Regions from separate parts of the Mangrovivirga cuniculi genome, predicted to be linked through region 2. Evidence: riboswitches for the same ligand, from Rfam matches in the RefSeq annotation. Region 2 holds a riboswitch; each other region holds the start of a gene.

Region 1 (10,155 bases), 1.4 Mb from region 2:
AAGTACAATAAAAACTTACTCAGGTTTCTAAAGAAAAGATGGAACCTGGAGGACTTTAATATTTTCAAAGCTCCAGCGGGGGAATAATTGATTTCACCAGTTTCTGGCAAGTCATTAAGCATAACGAATTCAAGCATTTACTTCCGAAATCACCTCCGCCAAGAGACCCTATAAACTATCATGCCAGTGAAAATGAGGATTTGATGGAAGTGCTCAAGGAAAAGGATGTGCTATTGCATCACCCATATAATAGCATCAGTCCATTGATCGAATTACTAGAACGATCAGCTGAGGATCCGCAGGTACTATCGATTAAAATGACAATATATCGTCTTGCGAAAGATAGCCGGATAGTAGAAGCATTATTGAAAGCCGCAGAGAATGGTAAAAACGTAGCCGTTCTTTTCGAAGTTAAGGCACGATTTGACGAAGAAAACAATATCAGGCAAGCCAACAGGCTTAGAAAGGCAGGTTGTTATGTAATTTATGGTCTGAGTGCTGTTAAAACTCATACGAAATTACTGAATATCGTGCGTCAGGAAGGTAAGAAGGTTACTAGTTATGTTCACCTTGCCAGTGGTAATTACAATGAAGATACTGCAACTCTTTATACTGATATAGGCATTTTAACCACTAAAAATGAATATGCTCACGACGTATCTGAATTCTTTAATGTAATTACAGGGCACTCTGTACCTGGAGGTTACGAGACATTATTGACAGCCCCGAGAGATATGAGGGAGCAGTTGATATCATTAATCCGTAATGAAGCTGATAATGCTAAAAAGGGTGTTGGCTCCGGAATCGTGATCAAAATTAATTCACTTCAGGATGATGTTATTATTGATGAGCTTTATGAGGCTTCAAAAGCTGGTGTGCCAATTCGATTAATTGTCAGGGGAATCTGCTGCCTGAAACCTGGAGTGAAAGGATTGTCGGAGAATATTAAGGTGATCTCAATTGTAGGTAATTATCTTGAGCATTCGAGAATTTATTATTTCCACAATTCCGGAGATCCTAAACTATATGGTGGCAGTGCAGATGTTATGGTAAGATCACTTGATCGTCGCCTTGAATCGCTTTTCTTAATTAAAGATGATGTGATAAAGAATTACCTGGTAAACGTTCTTTATTTTAATCTGATTGATAATGTTAATTCATATAAAATGAACAGTGATGGTACTTATATTATGAAGCAGCCATTAGATAAAGAAGAACGAATTAGTGTTCACGAAGCGTTTTATAGTTTAACTGAAGAGAAACTTGAAGAAGTAGATTTGTTGAGTATATAATATGAAATTAGCTGTTATCGATATAGGCTCAAACGCAATACGTTTTCAGGTTAATACTGTCAAAGTTTTTAGAGGTTCTGTTTATAGTAAAAAGCTTGAATATGTCAGGTTTCCATTGCGTCTCGGTAAGGATGTGTTTAAGCATGGCAGGATTAAAAAAAAGAAAGTTGAAAAATTTGTGGAGCTGATGTCAGTTTATAAAAGTCTGATGGATCTTTATGAGGTAGATGATCATATGATCTGTGCAACTTCAGCTATGCGCGAAGCAGATAATGGCCCTGAAATAGCTAAAAAAGTCAGAGATACCTCCGGATTGAAGATTAAAATAATTGATGGTGATGAAGAAGCATCCATGATCAATAATGCACTTAAGCAATATATCGCCGATGAAATGGTAATTCACGTGGACGTTGGTGGAGGTAGTACCGAACTTAATATTTATAAAAACAGGAAAAAAATTGTTGCTCATTCGTTTAAACTGGGTTCAGTCCGTAGCCTGGGTCATCATGACAATCCTAAGACCTGGGAAAAGATACACTCATGGATTGGGGAGCAATTAAAGAAATATAACAAGAAAGATCTTCCTGTTTCAGCTGTGGGTACTGGTGGAAACATAAATAAAATAATGGATATTTCTGAAGGTGGTGAAAAAGGATTTGTTACTGCAGATCAAATCAAAGAAGTTAAATCCAGACTTTCTGAAATGACCTATGAAGAACGAGTTTATTTATTAAATCTTAATGAAGATCGCGCCGACGTGATATTGCCTGCTGCCGATATTTACCTTGCTGCAATGGAATGGGCCAGGGCAGATAAAATGGTTGTGCCTACAGTTGGACTTAAAGATGGAATGATTCAAAAATTGATCGATAAATATTTTGAGGAGGAAATGGCCTTAAAAATATAAATAGTTATTATTAATGATTTTAATAGAATGGCAAAGGAATTAAAAATCTCTTAAAAGTTTTATTATTTCCTTATCATTTGTTTATTTTGTTTAATGCTTATCAAGAAAGACAGAGGGATTGGGCCCTGCGAAGTCTTAGCAACCTTGGTTAAACTTGGTGCTACTTCCCATCTCGGCAAGACCGGGAAAAGATAAGTTTCAAGCCCGTCTGAAACTCTTTCTTGATAACTAAGTTGTAAATTAAGATAGAGTGGATATAAAACTAGCATTACAAAAACGGATATTAATTCTCGATGGAGCCATGGGTACCATGATCCAGCGGTATAATCTTGATGAAGAAGATTTCAGAGGTGAAAGATTTAAAAACCACACTTCTTCATTAAAAGGTAATAATGATCTTCTCAGTATTACCCGGTCGGATATAATAGAAACTATTCACAAGGAGTATCTGGATGCCGGAGCTGATATAATTGAAACGAATACTTTTAGCAGTACTTCCATCGCACAGGATGATTATAATCTTAGTGAGCTTGCTTATGAACTGAATTATGAATCAGCTAAAATAGCAAAAACTGCTGCAGAAGAATTTACCAGGGCTAACCCGGAAAAGCCCAGATGGGTGGCTGGTTCGGTAGGACCGACCAATAAAACAGCGAGCCTTTCACCAGATGTGAATGATCCCGGTTTTAGGGCAGTTTCTTTTAATGATCTTGTTAAAGCATATAAAGAACAAATTAAGGGACTTGTGGAGGGTGGCTCTGATGTGTTATTAATTGAGACTGTTTTTGATACGCTTAATGCTAAAGCAGCCCTTTTTGCCGCCCAGGATTATTTTGAGGATGGAGGAAGAACGGTGCCAATCATGGTATCCGGAACAATAACTGATGCATCTGGCAGAACATTAAGTGGTCAGACTACCGAGGCATTTCTAGTATCTGTTTCTCATGTTGATCTTTTATCTATCGGATTAAATTGTGCACTAGGAGCTAAACAGTTACGTCCGTACTTACAAATATTGGCCAAAAAGTCACCTTTTGCAGTAAGTGCCCACCCCAATGCAGGTTTGCCAAACGAATTTGGTGCTTACGACCAGACACCGGAATCAATGAAAAATGAAGTTGAAGTGTTTTTAAAAGAAGGCCTCTTAAATATTTTAGGGGGATGTTGTGGCACAACGCCAGAACATATAAAACAACTTGCTCAATTGGCTGAAAAATATCAGCCAAGAAAAGAAAGTGAAGAAAATTTAGCCGTTTGATGAGTGAAAATAACTTTACATATAAGCCATTAAGATTAAGTGGCCTGGAGCCATTGTACGTAACTCCTAATGCTAATTTTATCAATATCGGAGAAAGAACGAACGTAACAGGGTCCAGGAAATTCCTCCGATTGATTCGGGAGGATAAATATGAAGAAGCCCTGGATGTAGCCCTCGACCAGGTAAGGGGTGGAGCCCAGGTGATAGATGTCAATATGGATGAAGCCATGATCGACGGAAAGGCGGCAATGGTTAAGTTTTTACACCTCATGGCATCTGAACCTGAAATTGCCCGGATACCGATAATGATCGATTCTTCCAAATGGGAGATCATTGAAGCTGGGCTGCAATGTATCCAGGGAAAAGGGATTGTAAATTCCATCTCTTTAAAGGAAGGAGAAGAACAATTTTTAGAGCAGGCCCGATTGATTAAAAAATATGGAGCTGCTGTAGTTGTTATGGCTTTCGATGAGGACGGTCAGGCTGATAATTATCATCGAAGAATTGAAATCTGCGAACGGTCCTACAAGCTACTCACTGAAATAGCTGACTTTCCTGCTCAGGATATAATTTTTGACCCGAATATTTTTCCTGTAGCCACAGGTATGGAAGAACACCGGAGAAATGCACTTGATTTCTTTGAAGCTACGGCATGGATCAAGCAACACCTACATGGGGCAAAAGTTAGTGGAGGGGTCAGTAATGTTTCATTTAGCTTCCGGGGTAATAATAAAGTCAGGGAAGCGATGCATGCTGCTTTTTTATATCATGCGATCAAGCATGGAATGGATATGGGTATTGTAAATCCGACAATGCTTGAGGTTTACGATGAGATTCCGGATGACCTTCTTGAAAGAGTTGAAGATGTATTACTAAACAGGAGGGAAGATGCTACAGAGCGATTACTTGAATTTGCAGAGACAGTTAAAAACGATAAAAGGGAAGATAAAAAGGCAGAAGAATGGCGGTCAGGGACTGTTGAAGAACGATTGTCTCATGCTCTTGTAAAAGGGATAATTGATCATATTGAAGAAGATACAGAAGAAGCATTTCAGAAACTAGGCAGGCCTCTTAAAGTAATTGAGGGTCCTCTAATGGATGGAATGAATATAGTAGGAGATCTTTTTGGCTCTGGTAAAATGTTTCTTCCTCAGGTAGTGAAGAGTGCCAGGGTTATGAAAAGGGCTGTTGCCTATTTGACTCCTTATCTCGAAGCTGAGAAAAAAGCTAATCCTAATCAAAAGCCCAAAGCAAAAATTCTTCTAGCTACCGTAAAAGGTGATGTTCACGATATTGGTAAAAATATTGTAAGCGTTGTCTTGGCCTGTAATAATTTCGATGTAGTAGATCTGGGAGTTATGGTCCCTGCAGAAAAAATCCTTCAGGCTGCGATTGATGAAAAAGTAGATGCCATTGGCTTAAGTGGACTAATCACACCTTCATTAGATGAGATGGTTCATGTGGCTAAAGAAATGGAAAGGTCGGGATTTGATATGCCTCTTTTGATTGGAGGAGCAACAACATCCAGAATCCATACAGCTGTAAAGATCGACCCTCATTATTCCGGTGTTGTCACACACGTTTTAGATGCGAGCCGGTGTGTTTCAGTTTGCACTAATGCCCTTTCTGATGAGAGAAAAGAAGAATTTAAGCAAAATCTGAAAGAAGAATATGAAAAAGCAAGGGCAGATCATGCGAATAAAAAGCAAATCAAAAAATACATAAGTTACGAGGAAGCGGTTCTAAATGCAGAGAGGCAGGACTGGGAAGGGTATGAACCTCCTGCCCCGAATAAAACCGGTACATTCGTTTTTAATGATATCAATATTGAAGAGTTAATTCCATATATTGACTGGACTCCTTTTTTCTCTGCATGGATGCTTAAAGGGAAATTCCCACAAATATTAAATCATGAGGTAGTGGGGGTGGAAGCTTCAAAATTGTATTCTGATGCTCAGGATATGCTGGCTGAGGTGGTTGAAAATCGAAGTCTAAAGGCACATGGTGTGGTTGGTATTTATCCGGCAGTTAGAACTGGAGCAGACACAGTTAGTGTTATGGATGAATCGGGAAAACCTCATTTCAATTTTGAATTCCTGCGCCAGCAAGGTCAAAAAGGTAAAGGACTGCCAAATTTGTCGTTAGCCGATTTTATTTCACCTTCTGATGCAGGAAAAACAGATTATATTGGAGGATTTGCAGTTACAGCCGGTGATGGTATCGAAGATCTAATTCAGGAATATGAATTAGATGATTACAAGCAAATAATGATAAAAGCATTAGCAGACAGGCTTGCTGAGGCTTTTGCTGAATATTTACATGAAAAAGTCCGTAAAGAAATTTGGGGCTATGCTGCAGGAGAGAATTATGAGAACGAGGAACTAATTAAGGAAAGATATATTGGGATAAGACCAGCGCCTGGTTATCCGGCATGTCCTGATCATACAGAGAAAATCAAGTTATTCGATTGGCTAAAAGTACCTGAAAATACGGGTATAACATTGACTGAAAGCATGGCTATGTATCCGACTGCAGCAGTATCAGGTTATTATTTTAGTCACCCTGAATCGAGATACTTTGGACTTGGGAAAATCGAAAGAGATCAGGTAGAAGAATATTCAAAAAGAAAAGGATGGGATATAGAAACTACAGAAAAGTGGTTAGCGCCAAATTTAAACTATGATCCCGAAAAACTGGTTATACAAAATTAAACTGAAGGCATTTTTACATATATAATATGAAAGTTACTGAGCATTTCGAGAAGGCTGATAAAACACTTTTTACGTTTGAGATTCTCCCACCATTAAAAGGAGAGAATATTCAAAAGCTTTACGATCATTTAGATCCTTTAATGGAGTTTAAACCACCTTTTATTGATGTTACTTATCACAGAGAGGAATTTACCTATAAAAAAAGAGAAAACGGCTTGCTTGAACGGCAGATCATCAGAAAACGGCCGGGTACTGTTGGAATATGTGCTGCTATAAAAAACAAATACAATGTAGATACAGTGCCACACCTGATTTGTGGTGGGTTTTCGAAAGAAGAAACAGAAAATGCTCTGATAGATCTTCATTTTTTAGGTATAAATAATGTTTTAGTTCTACGCGGTGATGCCATGTCAAGTGAACCAAAATTCAGAGCTGAAGAAAACGGACATAACTTTGCTTCTGAGCTTTTAGAGCAGGTTAAAAATATGAATGACGGCATTTATCTTGATGAAGATTTGACAAATGCCGAGCATACTGACTTTTGTATTGGTGTGGCAGGCTACCCTGAAAAGCATTTTGAGGCACCTAATATGGCTACGGATTTAAAATACCTCAAACTTAAAGTCGATATGGGGGCCCAATATATCGTTACCCAAATGTTTTTTGACAATAAAAAGTTTATCAAATTCGTCGAGGATTGTAGAAAAATGGACATAAATGTTCCTATTATTCCGGGCTTAAAGCCAATCACAACGCTTAATCATCTAAGTTCACTACCAAGGCATTTTTATATTGATCTTCCGGATGACCTGGTAAATGAAGTTGAAAAGTGTAAAAATAATACCGATGTAAGAGAAGTAGGGGTAGAGTGGGCTATTCATCAGTCGAAAGAATTACTGGATTTTGGCGTTCCCAGTTTACATTTTTATAGTATGGGCAAGGCAGAACCTGTGAGAAGGATTGCTTCAGCTTTATTTTAGTCTGTAGGGTTGTACGTTGAAACTGCTTATGCTATTTTAGAAAAAAAAATGCAAATTGTAGAGTGCCCTAGAGATGCCATGCAAAGCTGGCATTCATTTATCCCTACTGAGAAAAAAGTTGAATATATTAATCAATTATTAAAAGTAGGATTTCATACAATTGATTTTGGGAGTTTTGTTTCTCCTAAAGCTATTCCTCAGATGAAAGATACTAAAGAGGTTTTATCTCAATTAGATCTCTCAGAAACCAGTTCAAAGCTTTTGGCTATTGTAGCAAATGTTAGGGGAGCTAATGATGCTGCCGAACATGAAGAGATTGATTACCTTGGTTTTCCTTTATCTTTATCTGAAACTTTTCAACTCAGGAATACAAACAAGACAATACAACAAGCGAAAGACAGCCTCAAGGAGATCCAGGATATTTGTAAGAAAACCGATAAAACATTGGTGACTTACCTGTCCATGGGTTTTGGTAACCCGTATAACGATCCTTACAATGCAGATTATTTATTGCAATTCACTGAAGAATTGAATGAAATTGAAGTGGAAATCATTAGTCTGGCCGATACTGTAGGAAGTGCAAAGCCAGAGGATATTGATTTTGCATTTAAAAACACGATTAATACTTTTCCGGATATTACTTTCGGTGCACACTTTCACAGTACTCCTGAAAAAGCTCCTGAAAAATTAAAAGCTGCTTACGAGGCCGGATGCCATAGATTTGATACGGCAATGAAAGGTTTTGGTGGTTGTCCTATGGCTAAAGATGACCTGACAGGTAACATTGCTACAGAAATTTTGATGAAATTTCTCGATAAAAATGACGTGGATATTGAGATCGATAAAACTCATTTTCAGGCTTCAGAAGCACTTGCAAGTAAGGTATTTATATAAAAAATTGATAGAAGTGATTTAATCTTACATATAGGATTTATGGGATTAGGTCACTATTTGTATAATAAAGGTATATACTTTTACTGGTCAATAAACTAACTTTTTTATGAAACGACTATCTTATTTTTTAATAATCGTTCTAACAGCGTTTAGCCTTCAGGCAAAAAATAATAGCGCTAAGGAAATCACCGAAGAGGGGATGAAATATTTTGAAGCCCGAAATTATAGGGAGGCTTTAAAACTTTTCAATAAAGCGATCGAAGTAGATGAGAATTTTGATCCGGCATTTTTTAACCGTGGTAAGGTGAAGAAAATTTTACAGGATTACAAAGGTGCTATGCTTGATTTTAACAGGGTAATTGATATTAATCCTGAGGCTCATGAAGCTTTTTATGAAAGAGGAGGTGTTAAGTTTGAGATGCAGGATTATTATGGAGCCATTGCTGATTTCACTAAAGCTATTGAACTTAACCCAAGTTTCGTAGATGCTTACTATATGAGAGGTCAGGCAAAACTTGAGCTTGAAGCATACAAAGATGCAATTAATGATTGCTCAAGAATTATCGAAATGGAACCAAAGAATCCGGATGCATATTATTTAAGAGGTGTTCTGAGAGTAGAATATGGACAAAAAGAAGATGGATGCCTTGATTTAAGTAAGGCCGGTGAGCTTGGTGATTTCAATGTGTATGAAGTTATTAGAGAAAAATGTAATAAATAAAGTTTTTTGTAATTCAGTACAAATAAAAAGCCGCGTCAAGCGGCTTTTTTTATATCGTAAAGGTTTTACCCGGTAAGGCTTTTATAATACCCTGTAATTCAAGAGATAATAAAATTGATGCTATTTTAGGAAGAGGTACCTGGCTTCTCCAACTCAATTCATCTATGTGTAATCCATTTGGATTATCCTGAAGAACTGAAATAAGTTGCCTCTCTTCAGCATCAAATATTGAAAGGTCTAAGGATTGTGGGACCATTTTTTCAGTCATTTCTTCCAGATCCCAGTTGAGTGCCTCAATGATATCCTCTGCTTTGGTAATTATCGCTGCCGTATTTTTTCTGATTAACTCATTGCAACCGATGCTATAATTAGATGTTAAATTGCCGGGTATGGCAAAAACATCCCGACTATAACCTTGTGCTAAGTCTGCAGTAATAAGGGCTCCGCCTTTTGCAGCTGCTTCAACTACTAACACTGCATCTGCGATCCCTGCTACTATTCTGTTTCTCATAGGAAAATTATGATTATCAGGTAGAGTACCAGGTGGATATTCAGATAGTAAGCAACCATTTTCTGTCATTTCCCTGGCTAAGTTTTTATGAGATGCCGGGTAAATCATGTCCAGTCCATGACCCAATACACCCACAGTTGGTACATTACTACTTAATGATGCTCTGTGAGCCTTAGCATCGATTCCTTTTGCCAGGCCGCTGATGGTTATAATTTCATTCTGGCCTGAGAGATCTTTTATGATGTTTTCAGTTATCTGAAGTCCATATGGAGAAGCGTTTCGGGTTCCTACAATTGCTAGAGCTTTATTGCTTTTTAAGCAGGGAAAATTTCCTTTATAGTATAAAATCAAAGGAGCGTCAACACATTCCTTTAGCCTAAGAGGATAATCATCATCGTAAAAAGAACAAATCCCGATATTCAGTTTTTTGCATTTTAAAATGAGATCATCAGCTTTTTTAAGAGCTTTTTCTTTTGCTTCTCTGGTTATTCTTTTAATAAATGCGTCACCTATCCCGGGTATGCTTTTTAGTTTGCCTCTGGGCATAAAGAACAACTTCTCAGCTGATCCAAGATAGCTGATCAATAATTTAGCTGTTTTTGAGCCAATACCAGGGATATACTGCAATGCAATAATATATTGCAGGCTATCCTTCATAAGTAAAAAATAATTAAGTCAATAAATCTTAATCCAGTTTCCTTTTTAGTTCAGTAAGAAATGATCGGATGTCTTTTAACTTTCCGATAACTTCTAACCTGGAAACTACATCCTGGTTGTTATTTTTTAAAGCATCTTTTGCTCCCTGTAAAGTATATCCTTTTTCCTTTACGAGATGATAAATCATTTTAATGCTTTCAATGTCTTTTCTGGTGAAAATTCGG
Region 2 (10,155 bases):
GCAATTCTCCTTTAGGCTTATAACTGATAAAATACTGGTACGATCCATTAAGAAGTTTTTCAGTATCAATGCGAAAGTCAAAAGAGTTCTCTTTAATTGGACGCAGATCACTGTCCCCGACAGAGATTGAAAATGAGCAGAGACTCAATACTAAAAATGCAAGTATAATATTTTTAAACATATAAGCCTGTTACGAATGATATCACAAAGATAAACGTAACAAACCTGAAATCAAGTATCAAGCCTTTAGACAAATATCATGAGAGTGTAAGATATTTACCTGTCTTTCAACTTAATAACTTCCTGTTGTAGCTCCAGCACCATTTTAGCCAGCTTATCTAACGTCATATCTTTTCCGGATTCAGGCTCCGGAAAGCTTACACTGATAAATGCCTTTGCTTCCCATATTTCAAAAACCTCATCGACCGGAACGCTATACGGTGCATAATTTGTATTATCAGAAACGAGATAAAGACTACCTTTTTCTTCCAGGTAATTAAAAACCCTCTTATAAACAATACCTTCCTTTCCTGTGACCAGCACATAGGTCTTCCCATTTTTAATATCTTCAGGACGTTCTAAATACTGCCCAATAACTATAGTCCCGGATTGAAGTGGCAACATCGAATCTCCACTGATCTCAAATGCCCTGTAAGTAGCATTACCCGGCAAATTGGGTAATTGAAACTTAGGTAGCTCCTCAATATACTCAGGATCTGAATAACCATTGAGATAACCTGCGGAGGCTTTATCAGGCACAAGTTCGATATTCTCGCGGTCATGCTCATCTACAGTGATCGCCAGAACTTTCATTTCAGGGTTTTTACTAACAGAAAGTTTCCTGCCTGAACTATCTATTTTCTCAAGCGATTCACTAACCAGCTCATCCATACTATAATCAAACACTTCAGAGATTCTCATGAGTGTTGGAATGCGGGGATCTGCCCTACCCTCTTCATAGGCTCCCACTTGTGACCGCTTGATTCCCAGCTTATCTGCAAATTGCTCCTGGGTCAGGTCGTTCTTTTTTCTCAGGTATTTAAGGTTTTGACTGATCAGACTCATAATTGAAAAAGTATAATGGTAAAATTAGAATACACCATCCATATATTATACTCCCGAATGAATAAAATACCTTCCCTTCGCCTGGCTACCCGAAAAAACTTCAGAAGCAAGACCTCGCTTTCTCAAAACCTCCTGCCTGATATGCTCTGTCACTTCTTTAAGTGTTAACCCGGAATCAACCAGGCAATATCCCTGCACTGTTTCACGGCTTAATCCGGCTTTGAAATGAACTCCGCACTTATTGGCTTCCAGCTTCTTACTCTTTAACTCTTTAATAATTATATCTCGCATGTCTGTTTATTATTTCTACTACAAATATTAGTAATTATACCAATTAATCAAATTAAATACTAATTTATTTAGCTAAAAGATTATTAAAACAGTATAAATTACTAATTTTGTTAGTAATTAAATGAAGGGAATTATGGAAAAATACTCTACAGTTGGCAGAAGCATCGTCCACATGGATCTCGACTCTTTTTTGTGTCGGTGGAATGTCTGCGCAACCCTACGCTGAAGGGTAAACCATTGATAATCGGCGGGAGCAGTCGTCGGGGTGTAGTAGCTTCGTGCAGCTATGAAGCCAGACGGTTTGGCGTGAGATCAGCCATGCCTATCGCTTTAGCCAGACAACTGTGCCCACACCTGATTAATATCTCAGGCGACATGGATGCATATAGTAAGTATTCCAGGCTGATTACTGATATAATAAAAGATGATGTACCACTCTTTGAAAAATCGTCGATCGATGAATTTTACATTGATGCAACAGGAATGGATCGCTTTTTCGGAACGGTTAAATGGGCTGGAGAACTGAGGCAAAAGATCATGAAAGAAAGCGGACTCCCTATCTCCATGGGACTATCCATCAACAAATTGGTATCAAAAGTTGCCACCGGGGAAGCTAAGCCCAACGGACAACGCCACATCCCCTATGGCATGGAAAAAGCTTTTCTCGCTCCTCTACCTATTCAGAAAATACCGATGATCGGCGACAAAACAGCCCGTTTTCTCACCGACATGGGGATATTTAACGTCCGCACATTACGGGAGATGCCCGTCGAAATATTAGCTGCTGCACTCGGAAGCAATGGAGTAGCCCTGTGGAAAAAAGCCAACGGGGAAGACAATTCTCCCGTAATTCCGTTTCGGGAACAAAAATCGATCTCCACGGAGACTACGTTCCAGAAGGATACTATCGATGTGCAATTCCTTAAAAATGTACTGACGGCTATGGTCGAAAAACTCGGCTTTAAAATAAGAGAAAAGCAAAAACTCACTGCCTGCATTACAGTCAAGCTTCGCTATTCTAACTTTGATACGGTAAGCAAACAGTGTAGAATAGCCTATACTTCTTCCGATCATACCCTGATAAAAAAAGCGCAGGAATTATTTGACCAGCTTTACAACCGCCGAATGCTCATAAGGCTCATCGGCGTACGATTTAGCGAACTGGTTCACGGAAACTACCAGATCAGCCTTTTTGATGATACCGAAGAAACAATAAAGCTTTACGAGGCTATGGATAAAATAAAACATAAGCATGGCAGTCTTAAACTTATGAGAGCTTCTTCCCTTGATCTCAACATGAGACTAAAAGACAGCATCCCTTCTTTTAATGGCAATGAATAAAAAAAGAGCGGTCATACAACCGCTCCTCATGTGCTATAAACTAACTACTCTGTTTTCTTATAACCAGGTAATCTGATATTCGTCAAATTCATCTCCCAGCTCCACTTCTTTTGTGAAATCGACACGAACCCCTGTAGCCTTCGACTTACGCACAAGCCCGTCAAGTAACCCCAACTGTAGCTTACCGTTAAAAGTCTGAGTACGACGAACCACGATCTTTTTTGGTTCATCAGACACAATCTCCCAGCCTCTGCCCTGAGGGTCCTGTATCATCTGGCTTGCCACAAGCTTAAGCGCTTTGATGATATCTATGGGTTTTGAATTTGTATTGATCAAATTGTTTTTCAGAAACTGAGTGTGAACAGTCTCACCAATCGTCCTGCCTACTTTGATCAAATTGAACTTACCTAAATTTTGTTCTATCCACATGCAAAGATCATTATAGATATCCATGGGAACATTGCCTTTCAACTCTATTCCATCTACGATCTGATAAAGCTCGGGATATTTAGACTTGTCATAATTACTTAACACGTCATTAATAAATACAGCATCCAGTGTTACACCTTCTGTTGAGTTATTCATGGTATTTTTAATTTAATTTTATACAAAGTAAGCGCATACCGGTCATTAAAATTACGTCATTAAATGTCACACTATTACATGAAAAAATATTTATCCCTATTTAAACAATATGCTTGAAAGAAAATACGATCATAACCAAAAACAGCCTTTTTAACTGTTTAAACAAACATTTACTTATCACGACAAAGCTGTAGTTAACCCTGTTTTTTCCTCTATTTACAGAATACCCTCGTTTCAACAATCCCCTTGACCACCATGCTAAATAGATTCAGACATGGGACTCACCGAAGTAACAAAAACACTTTCCAACGACATAGCAGACCAGTTTACTCTCCTTTTATTAAAAATATTGCACCAGACTAATACCTCATAATACATTATCCAAAAAAAGTTCCTTCAAACACATTATTTAAAAGCTAAACGAAAAAACATTTTACTAAAAAAATTAGTAAATAATACTAAATAAATTAGTATTTTTGAAGTCCGACTAAAATGTTTTTATGTACCTTAATTGTCACACATGGTTTAGCTTAAAGTACGGTGTACTGTCACCGCAGGAGCTTATTGATGAAGCTAAAAAAAATGGGGTCCGGAAATTAGCACTTACTGATATCCACAATACTTCTGCCTATATCGAGGTAGCCCGGCTAATCAGTGAGCAATCTGCTCCGCTTGAAATAATAACGGGCATTGAATTCAGAAGAGACAATAAGACTGCATACATCATGATAGCCCGGTCGATAAAAGGATTTGAACTAATCAACCGACACTTATCAAGATTAAATTCATTAAAAGAAGAACCTGAATTCAGGGCTCCCCAACTTGAAGATACTTTTGTTATCTACCCATGGTCTCAAAACATACCAAATTCTCTGTCTGAGAATGAATATATTGGAATAAAGCCTCAACAGGCTCACCTCCTTTACCGGGTGAAAAACAAGCAGCTGATCGATCAGGGTGTCATCCTGCAACCGGTCACCTTCAGTTCGAAAATTGGTTACAACACCCATCGCCTGCTCCGTGCGATACACCACAATACTTTACTCAGCAAGCTTACTACGGATCTGCAGGCTTCTCCGGATGAACAAATGATTCCGGAGAGCGAACTCTTAAAATACTACTGGCAGTATCCAAAGATCATCGCAAATACTGAGCAGATCCTTGAAAATTGTTCAATGGATATAGAACTCGAAACCAATAAGAATAAAAAACAACTAAACAATAAAACATCCGATCACAATCAGCTACGGACTAAATCCCTGGAAGGGTTCCGGAGGCGATATGAGCATTACAACAGCTATGCGATGGAAAGACTGCTCAAAGAACTCGATGTGATCGAAAAGCATGGTTTTGAATCTTATTTCCTGATCACTCTGGATATCATTGAATTTGCCAGGCATAAAAACTTTGCCCACGTGGGCCGTGGTAGTGGCGCTAACAGCATGGTAGCTTATTGCCTGGGAATAACAGAAGTAGATCCTATCGAACTCGATTTGTATTTTGAACGTTTTTTAAATCCTTACAGAAGTTCACCTCCGGATTTTGACATCGATTTTTCATGGCAGGACAGGGATGAGGTCACTAAATACATTTTTGAGCGGCATGGTAGCGAACACACCGCCTTGCTGGCTACCTATGTTACATTTCAGGGAAGGTCGATCATTCGTGAACTCGGCAAAGTCTTCGGGCTTCCAAAAGAGGAAATTGATAAAATAGTCAGGGAACCGGATCGCTACGCCAACAGCGACGAAATCAGCGGATTGATCTTTCGTTATGGAAAGAGGCTCCAGGATATGCCCCGAAACTTATCGATCCATGCCGGAGGGGTACTCATCACCGAAAAACCAATTTATACTTATACTGCGACAGACCTTCCTCCCAAAGGCTTCCCTATTACTCATTTTGATATGTTTTCTGCTGAAGATATCGGCATCCATAAATACGACATCCTCAGTCAGCGGGGACTCGGACACATAAAAGATAGTGTAGGACTGGTCAAAAAAAACAAAGGTGTAAGTGTGGACATCACACGAACCGACAAATTTAAAAAGGACAAAAAAATACGCTCGTTACTGAGTGAAGGCCGAACCATGGGTGCTTTTTATGTTGAATCTCCTGCAATGCGAATGTTGCTCGGCAAGCTTAAATGCGAAGACTACATCACTCTTGTCGCTGCAAGCTCGATCATTCGTCCCGGTGTAGCCCGTTCGGGAATGATGCGCGAATATATATTCCGTCATCACAATCCAAACGATTACCAGTACCTCCATCCTAAAATGGAGGAACTCATGAAAGAAACCTATGGTGTGATGGTTTACCAGGAAGATGTAATTAAAGTAGCCCACCATTTTGCCGGCCTGGATCTTGCCGAAGCGGATATTTTAAGGAGGGGAATGTCGGGGAAATATCGATCCCGAAAAGAGTTTGAACGTGTCGAGGAAAAATTCTTTACCAACTGTAAACAAAAAGGATATCCCGAGGCTATTTACAAGGAAGTCTGGCGTCAGATCGAAAGCTTTTCCGGTTACTCCTTTTCCAAGGCACATTCAGCCAGTTACGCAGTAGAAAGTTATCAAAGCTTATATCTGAAAGCCCACTACCCTCTTGAATTCATGGTCGGGGTGATTAATAACTTCGGGGGTTTTTATAAAACAGAATTCTACTTTCACGAAGCCAAACGATACGGAGCGATCATCCAGGCACCCTGTGTAAACACAAGTGAATATTTAACAAGTATCAACGGAAAAGAAATCCATGTTGGTTTTATTCATCTAAAAAGTCTTGAAACCAAACTTGCTCACCGAATCGTAAGCGAAAGAGAAAATGGGAAATACACCGGACTCCAGGATTTTATTGAACGTACTCTTCCCGGACCCGAGCAGATTTATATCCTGATCAGAATCGGTGCATTCAGATTTACCGGCGAAGAAAAAAGAGCCCTGTTGTGGCAGGCAAGACTTTACTATGGCAAAAAAGAAAAAAGCAAAACAAAACTTCCCGGTGGAGATATGTTCCACACAAAAATGAAAACCTATTCTCTTCCCAACCTGGATCATATACCATTTGAAGATGCATTTGACGAATTTGAGCTTATAGGTTTCCCTTTGTGCGATCCTTTTCTTCTACTTCCCGAAAACAGTTTGCTTCCACTGGCGGCAAAAGACATGATCAGCTATTTGAAAAAGCGTTTTTCAATTACCGGATACCTGGTCACGATAAAAAACACGAGAACTAAAGACAGGAAACCGATGTTTTTCGGAACGTTTATCGATAAAAACGGTGATTTTTTTGACACCACTCACTTTCCAAATACAGCAAAGAAATATCCGTTCAGAGGTGCCGGGTTTTACAATATTGAAGGAAAGGTCGTTGAAGATTTTGAATACCCGATGATCGAGATTACGAAAATGGAAAAAGTTCCAATGGTAGACCGGGATAAACTGAGGCAACAGGCATTACTATCTACCTGACAAATTACTTATAGATCACTTTAAAGAACAGAAGAATACCGGCAAGAAATAATGTGGCGCTATTGGCAAGAATTACCGGTAGGTCAGCAACCACTATTCCATAAATCAGCCATAATAATACACCGGTAAAAAATATTAGAAACATGGATAATGACAGATCACGTGCACTTTTTGTCCTCCAGGTTTTTATCACCTGTGGTAAAAAAGCAATGGTTGTACAACAACCTGCCACTATCCCGATAATTTCCTTCCAGTCTATCATGTCTGTATAGAATGCGAAAGCGAAGAATTCAGCAATTCTTCAAATTCAGTCCAGGCATATATTCTTTTATACCTGGTTTCTTTTGCATTGTGGAGTGAATGAAATAAAATTCCCTCTCCTTTGAAACCATCAAAATTATGCGCATGATCATCGATAAGATAATCGGCAATCACAATTGACTTGTCACCACACATCACCATATTTCTCCATCCAATATATGGAAAATGCTTGTTAAGCCATTTAACTTTTTCTTCCATACTATGTGGTAATTGAGTCGCTGCAGTCACGATAAAAATCTCGTGATCCCTATGAAGTTTTTCTATGGTTTCCTGCGCCCCTTCTATAAGCGGAAGATTCTCGAAAAACCCCCTTTGCATCATGTAATTAAGAATTTTCTGCTTATGTTCAGGATCTACATAATCTTCCAGGTGCCATCCCTCCATATCAGTACGGTCGATCTCAATATTGAAATCATTTTGATATCTATCGATCAGAGCTTCAAGCGTGTCAGCCATCACCTCATCCATATCTATTGCAATACGTTTTTTCATAACATTTTCCTTTCTTAACAACTGCACTGCCTAACTAAATTTTCAAGCATCTGCAAAAAATGAACAGCAAATAAAGTTAAAACACCACAATGCTGCAATGTGTTTTATTAATTCATCGAACTAGAGTATGATTTATTCAATTTTTGATGATAATTATATAAGTAAATTACATTTATGGCGACATTTTGACTCACAGATTGAAACAATAAACCAAGTAGCCCGTTTGCTCATAAAAAAAGGCTCTTAGAATTTCTCTAAGAGCCTACTGCCAAAACCGTAATGAATTTGAATATTGTCAGTCTAAAAAATAATATCAAAAAATCAACTGCATGTAAAAAAATAACGTCTAAAAAATTTTCAAATTCATTAGTATATACCGGCAAAGAAAAAAAGGAAACCCCCGAAAGCAATTTTTTTTAATTTTTTTATAAGTTGTATTAATAATCAATGAATAATCAGTTTTTTAACTTATTTTTTGAGGTAAAAAATTTTTATTTTTTTCTGCACTTTATCAATAAGCACCCTTTACCTGATAGTTTTATCAGTCACAATGGTTACCACATTAGATTATCAGAGCTCATAGTTTTTTAGAGTATTTTTAAAATAATTTCAACTAAACCCTTGTACGGTTAAAATCTACTACATACATTTGTATCAAATCAATTCTAAATAATTGATTTATAAAGAAGAGTGGAGGGAACAGGCCCGGTGAAACTCTAGCAACCTATTAAACAAATTAAATAAGGTGCTAATTCCTGCCCGATGTTGGGAAATATAAATGCAATTAAAATGAAAGCACTTACAAACATCTTCAGAGTTTCACAATCAAAGTCTACTAAAGACTTTAATTCTATTCTTGTTGCTTATCCTACTATTTGTTGTTACAGGGTAATGTGTTGCTGTTGCTGATCTGACAACTTTTAACAACACTTACTGATTCAAAGCATTGCAGCAGATCTATATTTCTACTGCGAGATTCAAATTATTTTTTCAATTATTAACAACAAAATCGATGGCAATTTATATAACCGAAGAATGTATTAACTGCGGAGCTTGCGAGCCAGAATGCCCAAACACTGCTATTTACGAAGGTGGTGTACCCTGGACATGGGGCGGCGGAACCAGTCTTGATGAGGTTGAATTAGAAGACGGCACTTCTGTACCTGCAGATGAAGACCAGGAACCCGTTTCTGATGAATTCTATTATATCGTACCGGCAAAATGTACAGAATGCACCGGTTTTCACGAAGAACCTCAATGCGCAGCTGTTTGCCCGGTAGATTGCTGTGTACCCGATCCTGATTATGAAGAAACACAGGAAGAATTAGAACAGAAAAAGGAATGGCTTCACCAGGAAGCATAAATAATATTTAATATGGCAGATTTTAAACATTTTGAAACAAAAGCAGTCAGGACCAGATATCCTCAAACGGAGTTTAACGAGCATTCCAGTCCGCTTTTCCTGACTTCTTCATTTACATTTGATGACGCTGAGCATGCAAGAGCATTATTTCAGGATGAGGTGGAAGGAAATATTTATTCCCGGTTTAGCAACCCGAATGTATCCGAGTTTGTAGAAAAGCTATGTGCTCTTGAAGGCACTGAAGATGGCTTTGCCACTGCAACCGGAATGTCTGCCATGTTTACAAGTATGGCTGCACTGCTGCGTGCCGGTGATCATGTTATCGCAAGCAGAGCAGTATTTGGCTCTACTCATCAGCTATTTACAAGGATATTTCCCCGATGGAATGTGGAAATAACCTATGTTGACATTAATGCTCCGGCTGAAGAATGGGAAAAAGCTGTAAAACCAAACACAAAGCTTTTATTTGCAGAAACTCCATCTAATCCCGGTCTGGATATTATAGATCTTGAATGGCTGGGTGGTTTTGCCAAAGATCATGACCTGATTTTGAACATCGACAATTGTTTTGCAACCCCATACCTTCAAAATCCGGCAAAATTTGGCGCCCATATTGTCACTCACTCTGCTACCAAATTTATTGACGGACAGGGAAGAGTACTCGGTGGAGCAATACTCGGTTCTCAGGAACTAATTGATGAAGTCAGGTTCTTTTCCAGACAAACCGGACCGGTAATATCTCCTTTTAACGCCTGGATTTTATCTAAAAGCCTGGAAACGCTGCCTGTCAGAATGGACAGACATTGCAGCAATGCACTGGAACTTGCAAATTATTTTCTCGACCACGAAGATGTGAATAAAGCAAAGTATCCTTTTCTTCCTTCCCATCCCCAGTTTGAAGTTGCAAAAAACAAATGAGGCATGGTGGCGGCTTAATAACCTTTGAAGTAAAAGGAGGTGTTGAAAGAGGTGCAGCATTTTTAAACAATCTTAAAATGTGTTCTCTATCTGCAAACCTGGGTGATACACGAACAATTGTAACTCACCCTGCCAGTACTACACATAGCAAACTTTCTGAGGAAGAAAGAAGTGCTGTAGGTATTACTCCCGGATTAGTAAGAGTATCAGTCGGCCTTGAAAATATAAATGATATCGTAGAAGACCTTGAGCAGGCTCTTCGGGCAAGCAGAAAAATCTCACAAACAGTATGAAAAACTATTTAGCCAT
Region 3 (10,155 bases), 1.1 Mb from region 2:
AATGCGATTTTAATCGGGACAATGGCTGGCAGGTTTTAGGTGATGCCGGATTGGAGCCTGTACGGATGGTAGCTATAGATGAAGACTGGAGTGCGTTGAGGTTCAGGAAGGTAGAGTATGTCAAAAAGATGACCAGAAGGAAAAGTATGGCGATGAGTAAAGAGGGGAAAATTAAAACTAAAGGTGGTGTGAATAAAAATCTGAAAAAATAATTAAATAAGGCGTGCGAAAAAAAATAAACATCCTATATTTGCACCCCGTTAAAGATACCAAAAGGGTAGATTAAAAAATTTTCGGGGTGTAGCGTAGCCCGGTTATCGCGCCTCGTTTGGGACGAGGAGGTCGCAGGTTCGAATCCTGCCACCCCGACAATGAAAACCCAGCACTTTTGTGCTGGGTTTTGTTGTTTATAGCAGACTAGCCAAGCTCGCTTGAGCTAGGAGGTTATAAACAACAAAACAATTCCGCGATAGCGGGATGGGTTTTCATTAGCACCGACCCCAGACCAGGATCACCGTTAGGTAATCCTGCCAAATAATCATCTAAACGGTCCAAGCGCGACGCTTGAACCAGAATACAGATGATCCATCGAAATCGACTCCACACTCGCTCTTCGTTCTCTTTACTGTTTTTTTGGTCACCGTTAGGTAATCCTAGATGTCTGAATTGAAAATACTGATATGCGTTAGCATCGTCAGTGCTAGGATTAATAGGATGGAAGGATGATAGGATTGCTTTATTAAACTGAAGCTACTTTTATCTTAAAGATCACCGCTAGGTAATCCTGCCATAAATAAAAAAGCTGTTTAATCTGTTTCGTGGAGACACGAACCAGGGCATCATTGGAGTAATAAGCCAAGCTTGCTTGATCTTGACTGGTATAAACAACAAAACTAGCCCCCGATAGGGGGTGGGTTTTCATTAGCACCGCCCCAAAACTCAGGATCACCGTTAGGTAATCCTGCCAATTTATCATTATAAATGGTCCAAGCGCGACGCTTGAACCAGGGGCAGTAGATTATGATGGATCAATATTATATGATACCAAGCTTGCTTGATCTTGACTGGCATAAACAACAAAACTAGCCCCCGATAGGGGGTGGGTTTTCATTAGCACCGCCCCAGACCAGGATCACCGTTAGGTAATCCTGCCTTAATTTAATTGAATGTTTAATCTGTTTCGTGGAGACACCATAGCCGTCAACCTAAGCAAAAAAAGCATGGGAAAACAAACGAAAAACACTTTTAACAAGAAGAATCAAGGATTTTTCTAATTATGTTCACAAGCTTGTATCCAGCGAACAACTTGAAGCGATAGCAAAAAAAAACAGGTTTTAAGCAGCGGACATCTACGATAACTCCAGAGTCCTTTTTAAACACTGTATTTTTCTCAAACTCCAGAAGTTGCCCAACGCTCAGTGACTACAGTATTTCTATGGAATACAACACTTCAAAGAGTATTTCCAAGCAAGCCTTTGATAAGCGTTTTAACAACAGGACCAAAGCCATGTTGCTTCAATTACTACAAGAAGTGATTGCTTCACAAATCAGTCGGAAAAGTATCTATTCTCGTTCTTTATTTAGTGAGATTCGAATAATGGATAGTTCTGAGTTTAGAGTGACTAAAAACTTAGCTGATTCTTTCCCTGGATATGGTGGTTCTGGAACTGATGCGGTAGCCCAGGTACAACTCGAATATGAATTACTAAGAGGAAAAGTAACAGAATTGTCTTTAGGATCTGCTTTAGACTCTGATGTGACAGCTGGTAGAAAACAACTAGACCAAATACCTCCCAATGCATTGCTACTTCGTGACTTAGGATACAACTCTCCAAAGGTTTTAGAAGAGATAAGTCAACGAGATATATACTTTGTAAGTAGAGCAAAAGCTCAATGGTCAATGTTTATCAAACATGATGGTGAATTAAAAAAACTTACCATTCAGGACATCAGAAATAAACTTACTTCTCAAAAAGAAAAATATCTTGATCTTGAAATTTTTCTAGGGAGTAAGATCTTAATGCCTGTCAGACTAATAGCCAATCTACTTACTGAAGAGCAAAGGCAAGTTCGAATAAAGAAGAAACGATCCAAAAGAGGAGCTTTAAGTAAGTTAGCAGAGGAAAGCAGTGGATTAAACCTATTTGTAACCAACATCGAAAAAGACAAATGTTCAGCAAAAAGTGTTTATGAGTTATATACTCTTCGCTGGCAAATAGAACTTATTTTCAAGACCTGGAAAAGTATTCTCCAATTACACAAGATCCATGCTATGAATGCAGTCAGGTTAGAGTGCGTAATTCTAATTAAGTTTATATGGGTAATGCTCAACTGGTCTATTTTGAAGTTATTCGAAGAAACTAGTCGAAAAGAGATTAGCCTTCATAAGTTTACACGAACTATGGTAGATAGATCAACCACTTTAAATTTGAGCTTACTTCAAGATCCGGAATCCTTTTATAAATGGCTGATGAAGTTGAATAAAATAACGCGTAAACACCACGAAAAAGAATATAAAAAAGGAAGTAAATTAATAGCTGAAATACTAATTTAACTGCTTGCTATTCAAGTGTTTAATTGCGATATTGTTAATAACAAAAACGGTCAGCCATTCCGTAATAATGGCAATAAAAAAATCATGGAAAATAAAATTTAGCCATGACTACATGGCTATGAATCAGGCTGAAATTACTCTTAGGTTGACGGCTATGGTGGAGACACGAACCAGGGCATCGGATTTACAAGGCCCAAGGTACGGTCTTAAAATGTGAATAAATCAGAGCTATTTATTGAGAGAATCGGCTGATTAGTTTATTGACCCATTGATTATAGGCATGAACTAATTTTAACTGATAAACAACGAAAAGTGACAATCCAATTGCCAGTCCAATTTTAAAAATCAGAGTGATCCATAAATTATTGAATTCCGGAATTAGATATACTACCAGGTAAATAAGGTTTAATGATAAGAAGAGCTTTAGATACCCGATATCAAAAGGTAGAATTTTAAATTTCTTATAAATAAATATAAGTTTTACAGCATTAAATAATGTTACAGCAATCAGTGAAGCAATAGCAACTCCTACGATACCATAGCTTGTTTGTGTCAAAACATATAGATTTAAAGCTATATTTACTACTACAAGACTTAAAACTGATACAATATTGAATCTGTAATACTTTGAATAGGTAATTATTTCGGTATTCAACCCAGTCCCCATGTTGATCAACATATTAATCGATAATATGTAAATCACCGAAGCTGAATCCATAAGTTCTTTACCACTTGGTAGTAATTGAAAAAAGAGCTTGATCCCAATAATGATACAGCCTACCATAATGAAACCTATAAAAAAAAGAATCTTAGCCGTTTCAGTATATTTGACATTTAATGTATCAATATCATTGTTCTTCACTAATGCTGAAATTTTAGGAGCATATATCGTGAATATTCCAATTGCAGGAACACTAATCGCTGATGACAGGTTTACTGCAATTTTATATGAACCGTTATCCTGAAAATCCAGAAAAAGCGGGATCATCAATCCATCAAGTCTGAAAGCAAGAAAAGATCCCCAGCTTACAAGGAATGAATAAAATACATAAACAAAATACTCCCTTCTTTCGACTTGCTCAAAGAGCCCTTTAGTATTAAATCTGATCGATAGGTCAGACTTTTTATATACATATAAAGAACTTAAAGTGAAGACCAATAAATAGGATATAATAAAAAAGATCAAACCTGATGTTTCATTGAAAACCTCGATGATAACCAGGATAAATATTAATAGAAGACTGATTTTAGGGATGATTTTCTCAAAAAGAGTTGGGATAGCAATTTTTTGAATTGTTGCAGCCTGCTTTTTAAATACTTCCAGAGCAGCCAGAGCTATTGCAATTGGGAAAGAGTAATAGATATATTTATATTTTCCACTATCAATGAATAAATCTCCCAAAAGAATAAGAATACCTATTCCAAGGGAGATGATGAGTATATTTTTTAGGCTAAAGCTAAAAAGTTTTGATTTATTGTCTTTTGTAAGGGTCGGGTAAAAATGAATTATAGCATGGCTACCTCCAAATACCAGAATGGGTATTAATATTTGAGCAGCACTGTCAATAAACCCTACCTTCCCGTATAAATCTTTATAATAGGGATATATAAAAATGGTAGAAAATATCCCGATTACAGTGCCGAGGTAATTTATTATTGTAAACCAAAAAGTCTGTATTTGAGCTTTATCGCTTTTCATTATTATCAGCCAATGCCCTTGTCAATTAGCTTAAAAATTAATTATGTCAATAATCGGGGCAATATAAAAAAACGCATTCACAACCTTGCGATTAATTGCTTGCCTTTTGTTCAAAAGGAATATAGTTCTCCCATTCCCAGGGAGTATACGTGTCTTTTAAAGTTGCCTCAAGCAGTTCTTTGAAAATACTATTTCCATTTTCGCTATTGGTCATTATCAGTATTCCTTTACCGGCTTCTGGAAATATCACCGAATGGTGTATAAACCCACTACCGTGCCCTTCCTTGAAAGCAGCTTTACCATAAGGAGTAAAAAATATACCCCAGCCAAGTCCATAACTCAATTTGATGTCATCATTGTATGAGCCAGTTTGTTTAGAAAGCGGGCCAAACTGTTTCAAAGTTCTGATTCTTACTTGCGGTTTAAATATTTCCTGCCATGAATTTTCAGATATCAATTTACGTTGAAAAACTGCCGTCATGAATTTGGTGTAATCTTCAAGTGTTGTTTCAAGGGTGCTTGGAGCACGAGGCTCATTGTCTTTATCTTTCTGATAAGGCTGTTCATCTTTGTTATGTCCATAAGCCATGCTTTTTTCAAAAGAGGGTTTAAATTCATAGCTACTATTGGTCATTTGAAGAGGTTCGAATATTATTTCACTAGCTAATTCTTCAAATCCTTTGCCTGTTAGTTTTTCCAACACAACCTGAAGATAGACCATCCCCTCACCTGAGTATAAATAACCCTCACCAGGCTCCTGGGTAACTTTTAGTTTTTGATCAGGAAGGAAAAAGCGCCAATTGGGAAATCCGCTCGTATGAGCTAAACACATTCTGGCAGTGATTTTATGATAAAGAGTGTCATTTTTAAGGTTTGAATAATCATCGTGCCACCTGGTTTGAGGGACATATTCGTAAATCTTTTTATCTAAATAGCTTTCTAAGGGTGTGTCCAGATCAATAAAACCTTCTTCCACTAGCTTCATAGCGATAACAGAGAAAACAGCTTTACTTAAAGAGGCTCCATAGATATTAGAAGAATCAGTTAAAATCAGGCTTTCCTTTTTATTTCGATAACCATGGGCTTTGCTATAAACTGATTTCCCATCATTAAAAATGGTTATTGCCATTCCTGTGACTTTTGCATCAGTCATCAATTGTTTAATCTTTCGATCTAAAGAATCTACAGTAATTTGCGATCCATCAAGCCTGCTAACAGTTTGGGCGTGCGAAGAACAGGAAAAAAAGAATGAAGAAACGATGAGGACAATTGTTGCCATTTTGTTTTTCGCTTTTCTTTTAATAGAAAGAAACGGGATTGAAAGGGGGTAATAGCATTTTCTGTCTTTGATGACCAGGTATATGTTTACACACATTACTATGAAGGTATAAATTAAAACGCCAAAAAACAGAAAGATCATTAATGGAGTGCCTTGCATAATTAAATGTCCAATGAACATCATTCCTGAAAGGGCGAAAAGAAAAACCAGTGTCATTGTCAATTGAAAGTTTAATACCTTACGGCCATGAATATCATATATTTTGTTGTCTTCTCTTTTATGAATCCAGATAAATACCGGAGCCAGGATGTTAAATAGTGGAATGACGGAGCCTAAAAAAGGGGTAGCATGAAGAAGGAGTAGCCATTTTTTTTGTATGTCTTCTTCGCGTGGGTTATTAAGAGGCAAAAGAGTGTCCACATCAATATCCATTGCAACAGCTAGTAATTTTACAGTTTGAAGATGAGGTTCAGTTTCTCCTTTTTCAATTCGCTGAATAGTTCTTACAGTTATATTAGTTCGGTCAGACAATTCTTTTTGTGTAAGCCCTTTAAGTTTTCGTTGGTAGATTAAATTTTTGGATAATGAATTAGTCATTTTTTTTATCATTTTGTTTGATGTAAAAGTAGTCTGTTACATCAGTCTTTTAGACGACATATAGATGTCACCTTGGTGTCATATCTGCGAAAATAGCTTATTTAAGCCATAATTTTGACTTTGACAGGGTCTGGATACAGAAAACGGAATACCTTTGTTTTATCTTAACATTAAATTTAATTGAATTACTTTTAAAGGAATTTTAATTAAACTATCAACTAGAATGAGACATTTTAAAACTATAATCCTTAAAATTTCCGTAATGTCATTTTTTATTTTTGGTATTCCTTCTTGTGATGAGTGTAAAGGTGATGAAGGAGGTACTTTGCAGGTAAGCATTAATGATTTCTAATTCTTCTATTCAGAAGGCAACAGGAGCTGGATTTGAGCAATATCAGGATACCGATACATTAGATGCAGTATATGAATTTGTTCTTATGCAAAGCCTGGACTTAAATGTGAATTTTTTATCAGAGGCTACTTCTTATGGCTTATTTTCAACCACTGCTTATGCTTGCTCCCCATTAGTAAGTTATTCTTTGATGGATTCTGTAAAAAGTGTTGTCATTACTTCAGATAATGATTTTAATAGCGAGTATCCGGCGGGGACTAATCTTGTGGGTTTATTTAATATGTTGGATATCGGTTCTGAAAGAATTCCATTTTCAGCTGATAATCTTAACAATGCCTATTTCTTAGATAATTTTCAAAAGGATCCACTTACATTATATATTACAAAGGCTCCTGGAGAGGCTTCGAAACATGTATTTACGATTGAAATTGAAACCAGCTCAAAAACTTTGAGCTCCACCACCGATGAGGTGATTTTAGAGTAATCCAAACAACCGTTCGTTTAAAAATAAGGGTGTTTAGTAATCAAAAACATAGTGTTTTGCCTTGTAATTTAAAATTTTGATAAAAATATTAGAAATTGTTTGATGGTTAATAATATTTTACTTTATCTTAGTGTCAAATGATTACGAACAGAGCAGCATATATTGGTTACTTCTTTTTCTTTTATTATAGAATAAAAGGGAGGCCATAGTATGTTTTAGTTTATAAATGTATTAACAGAGCCTCCCAATTCCGGGAGGCTTTTTTTATGTCTCAAAATTTTTAATAAAAAAGTCATTCCAATGAAAACGAACGTAATTGAATTATTTAAACAGAAAAGGCCGGTAGTAATTTCAGGGCCATGTAGTGCTGAGAGCGAAGAACAATTATTATCCACGGCAAAGGAACTTGCAGATACTGGTAAGGTGGATATTCTACGCGCTGGAATATGGAAACCACGAACAAGACCAGGAAGCTTTGAAGGTGTAGGTGTAGAAGCTCTAGGATGGATGAAAAAAGCTAAAGAAGAAACCGGTCTTCCCATCTCTGCAGAGGTAGCCAAATTCAGTCATGTATTTGATGCATTAAAACACGATGTAGATGTAATGTGGATCGGTGCTCGAACTACTGTGAATCCATTTTCTGTGCAGGAAATCGCGGATGCTTTAAGAGGAACCGACGCGACTGTATTTGTGAAAAACCCGCTTAATCCTGATATCCAATTGTGGACCGGAGCAATCGAACGTTTACAGGGAGCCGGAATTACAAAAATCGGTTTGATCCATCGTGGATTCGCCCAGCATCAAAAGGTGAAATACCGAAACGAACCTAAATGGCAATTGGCAGTTGAAATGAAACGCAGATTTCCGGATATGCCAATGGTCTGTGATCCGAGCCATATTTGTGGAAACCGCGATTTGCTTCAAGCTGTTTCTCAAAAGGCTCTTGATTTGAATATGGATGGTTTGATGATTGAATCACATATTAACCCTGAAGTGGCTTTAAGTGACAAGGATCAGCAGGTTACACCATCGGTTTTAGATCAGTTACTATCAGATCTTGTAGTGAGGAGTACTTCTGTTGAAGATGCTTCATTCAGAGAAAAATTAGATGTATTGCGTAGCCGCATAGATATGATTGATGAAGATATCATGAAGCTTTTAGGTGACCGAATGAAAACTTCTGAAGAGATCGGCCATGTGAAAAATGATGAGGGAATAACGATCCTGCAACCAAACAGATGGGAGGAAATTATTGAGAAATCATTAGTGAAAGGAGGGATTCACGGCCTTTCAGAGAAATTCATGAAAGCATATTTGAAAATTATTCACCAGGAATCTATTGATCATCAGAATATCGTGATGAATAAAGCCGGTAATAACGTTGTTAAATAAATTGGTGTAAAGAAATAGGGCTTTATATAATAGAAAGATACGTTTTCATTGGATTTTAAAAATAAAGCCTATATTTGCAAGAGTTATTTAGAAATAAGTTCATTTACATAGCTTATCAAGAAAGGTGGAGGGAAAGGCCCGTTGAAACCTTAGCAACCCTTGTTTACAAGAAGGTGCTAATTCCATCCCGGTTTGCCGGGGGAGATAAGTCAAAAGAAGATATTTAAACCTCTTTTGACGTCAGTTGAAAGAGGTTTTTCTTTTTTAGCGCTCTGCATTCCTGATAAGCCCGGTTATAAAAGAAGCAGAAACAGATTTATGAGCGATAAAAAGACAGTGACCTTTAAAGAGCCATTTCTTTTAGAAAACGGTGAATATATCCATGATCTTCAATTAGCATATCATACTTATGGCAAGATCGATGAAGATCAGTCGAATATTATCTGGGTATTTCATGCTATTTCGGGAAGCTCAGATGTAGAAGAATGGTGGCCTAAGCTATTTGGTAAAGGAAACTTTTACGATCCGGAAGAATATTTTATCATCTGTGTCAATTCTATTGGCTCACCATATGGGTCTACCCGTCCCGAAAGTCTTGATTTCCCGCAGTTTAGCATTCGAGATTTGGTAAACTCTTATTTTAAACTCGCTGAAGAATTAAAGATTGATAAAATACATACCATAATCGGTGGGTCGTTTGGAGGAAACCAGGCTCTGGAATTTGGTTATGGGTTTAAAGGTGATATCAGTCATATGGTATTAATCGCCTCTTGTTCGAAAGAATCAGCATGGGGTATTGCTGTTCATGAATCTCAAAGAATGGCCATGCAATCTGATCCAACATTTGGTGCCAAAGATGGTGGTAAAGCAGGTATGAAAGCAGCCCGCTCGATGGCCTTATTGACATACCGAACCTCTGATGCTTTTATTGAAAAACAAACAGACACCGAAGAGAAAGTAGACAATTTTAAATCTTCCAGCTATTTACAATATCAGGGGGAGAAATTTATTAATCGCTTTAATGCCTTAAGTTATTTCTATCTCACCAAATGCCTGGATACTCATAATATAGGCAGGAACCGTGGAGGAGAAATAAAGGCTCTTTCAGAAATAAAAATACCTACTTTGGTAATTGGAATTGATTCTGATTCACTTATCCCTACCAGATTTCAGCAATTTATAGCTGAGCATATTCCGGATGCCATCTACAGGGAAATTAAGTCTGATTACGGTCATGATGGGTTTTTAATAGAGATAGACCAGATAACAGACAGAATTGAATCTTTTTATAAACAGCATGAGCCTGTGAGGAAAGATCAGCGTATTGTGTTGAAGTTCGGAGGGAAGTCATTGCAAAACGGGCCTGTTCTGAAAAATGTCATCGATATAACTAACCACGCTTTTGATCTGTATCCGGTTGCTTTAGTGGTTTCAGCACGGGGTGACAGTACAAACAGGTTATGCAAACTTTACCAGGCTGCAATTAATGGTGATTCTTATGATAAATTATTTAATGATTTTGTGGAGAACCAGCAAATTCCGGGATACGAACTTGATCTCTCACATGAAACAGATGAACTGGCAAATTTGCTGGCAGCCCTGAAAGTGTTGAGGTATAAAGCAACACCAGTAGAGGACAAAATTTTAGCAGTGGGAGAACTGATCAGCGCCAAAGTTATTGCTAATTACTTGAATAAAAATGGATTGAAAGCAATCCCGGTTGATGCGAGGCAATTACTGATAGCCGGACGTCAGGAAGCAGCAGTAAATGTTGACTTTCATAATTCACGGTCAAATG

What was found. Region 2 has a riboswitch for S-adenosylmethionine ahead of DCC35_RS15055 (4Fe-4S binding protein). Riboswitches for the same ligand answer to the same signal wherever they lie in the genome.
Region 1: it holds a riboswitch for S-adenosylmethionine, as region 2 does, so the genes downstream of both, DCC35_RS08925 (homocysteine S-methyltransferase family protein) here and DCC35_RS15055 (4Fe-4S binding protein) in region 2, are expected to answer to the same signal.
Region 3: it holds a riboswitch for S-adenosylmethionine, as region 2 does, so the genes downstream of both, DCC35_RS19810 (aspartate kinase) here and DCC35_RS15055 (4Fe-4S binding protein) in region 2, are expected to answer to the same signal.

What each region holds. Positions count from the first base shown of each region.
Region 1 covers NZ_CP028923.1:2,016,333-2,026,487, forward strand. Annotated here, with positions in the region: gene DCC35_RS21820 (polyphosphate kinase) at 1-87, shown strand, start outside; gene ppk1 (polyphosphate kinase 1) at 114-1,292, shown strand; gene DCC35_RS08920 (Ppx/GppA phosphatase family protein) at 1,294-2,199, shown strand; SAM riboswitch class I at 2,294-2,397, shown strand; gene DCC35_RS08925 (homocysteine S-methyltransferase family protein) at 2,501-3,457, shown strand; gene metH (methionine synthase) at 3,457-6,168, shown strand; gene metF (methylenetetrahydrofolate reductase [NAD(P)H]) at 6,195-7,148, shown strand; gene DCC35_RS08940 (hydroxymethylglutaryl-CoA lyase) at 7,197-8,042, shown strand; gene DCC35_RS08945 (tetratricopeptide repeat protein) at 8,149-8,763, shown strand; gene dprA (DNA-processing protein DprA) at 8,813-9,931, opposite strand; gene DCC35_RS08955 (MerR family transcriptional regulator) at 9,960-10,155, opposite strand, start outside.
Region 2 covers NZ_CP028923.1:3,411,991-3,422,145, forward strand. Annotated here, with positions in the region: gene DCC35_RS15015 (hypothetical protein) at 1-181, opposite strand, end outside; gene DCC35_RS15020 (XRE family transcriptional regulator) at 277-1,065, opposite strand; gene DCC35_RS15025 (hypothetical protein) at 1,111-1,356, opposite strand; gene dinB (DNA polymerase IV) at 1,555-2,697, shown strand; gene DCC35_RS15035 (hypothetical protein) at 2,755-3,282, opposite strand; gene DCC35_RS15040 (DNA polymerase III subunit alpha) at 3,783-6,752, shown strand; gene DCC35_RS15045 (SemiSWEET transporter) at 6,757-7,014, opposite strand; gene DCC35_RS15050 (5' nucleotidase, NT5C type) at 7,011-7,565, opposite strand; SAM riboswitch class I at 8,241-8,346, shown strand; gene DCC35_RS15055 (4Fe-4S binding protein) at 8,578-8,928, shown strand; partial or broken gene DCC35_RS15060 (trans-sulfuration enzyme family protein) at 8,941-10,139, shown strand.
Region 3 covers NZ_CP028923.1:4,501,384-4,511,538, reverse strand. Annotated here, with positions in the region: gene DCC35_RS19845 (hypothetical protein) at 1-212, shown strand, start outside; tRNA gene DCC35_RS19840 (tRNA-Pro) at 295-369, shown strand; partial or broken gene DCC35_RS19835 (IS4 family transposase) at 1,334-2,554, shown strand; gene DCC35_RS20780 (hypothetical protein) at 2,622-2,771, shown strand; gene DCC35_RS19830 (lipopolysaccharide biosynthesis protein) at 2,787-4,253, opposite strand; gene DCC35_RS19825 (serine hydrolase) at 4,345-6,129, opposite strand; gene DCC35_RS21650 (hypothetical protein) at 6,353-6,481, shown strand; gene DCC35_RS19820 (DUF5034 domain-containing protein) at 6,471-6,965, shown strand; gene DCC35_RS19815 (chorismate mutase) at 7,266-8,357, shown strand; SAM riboswitch class I at 8,467-8,568, shown strand; gene DCC35_RS19810 (aspartate kinase) at 8,676-10,155, shown strand, end outside.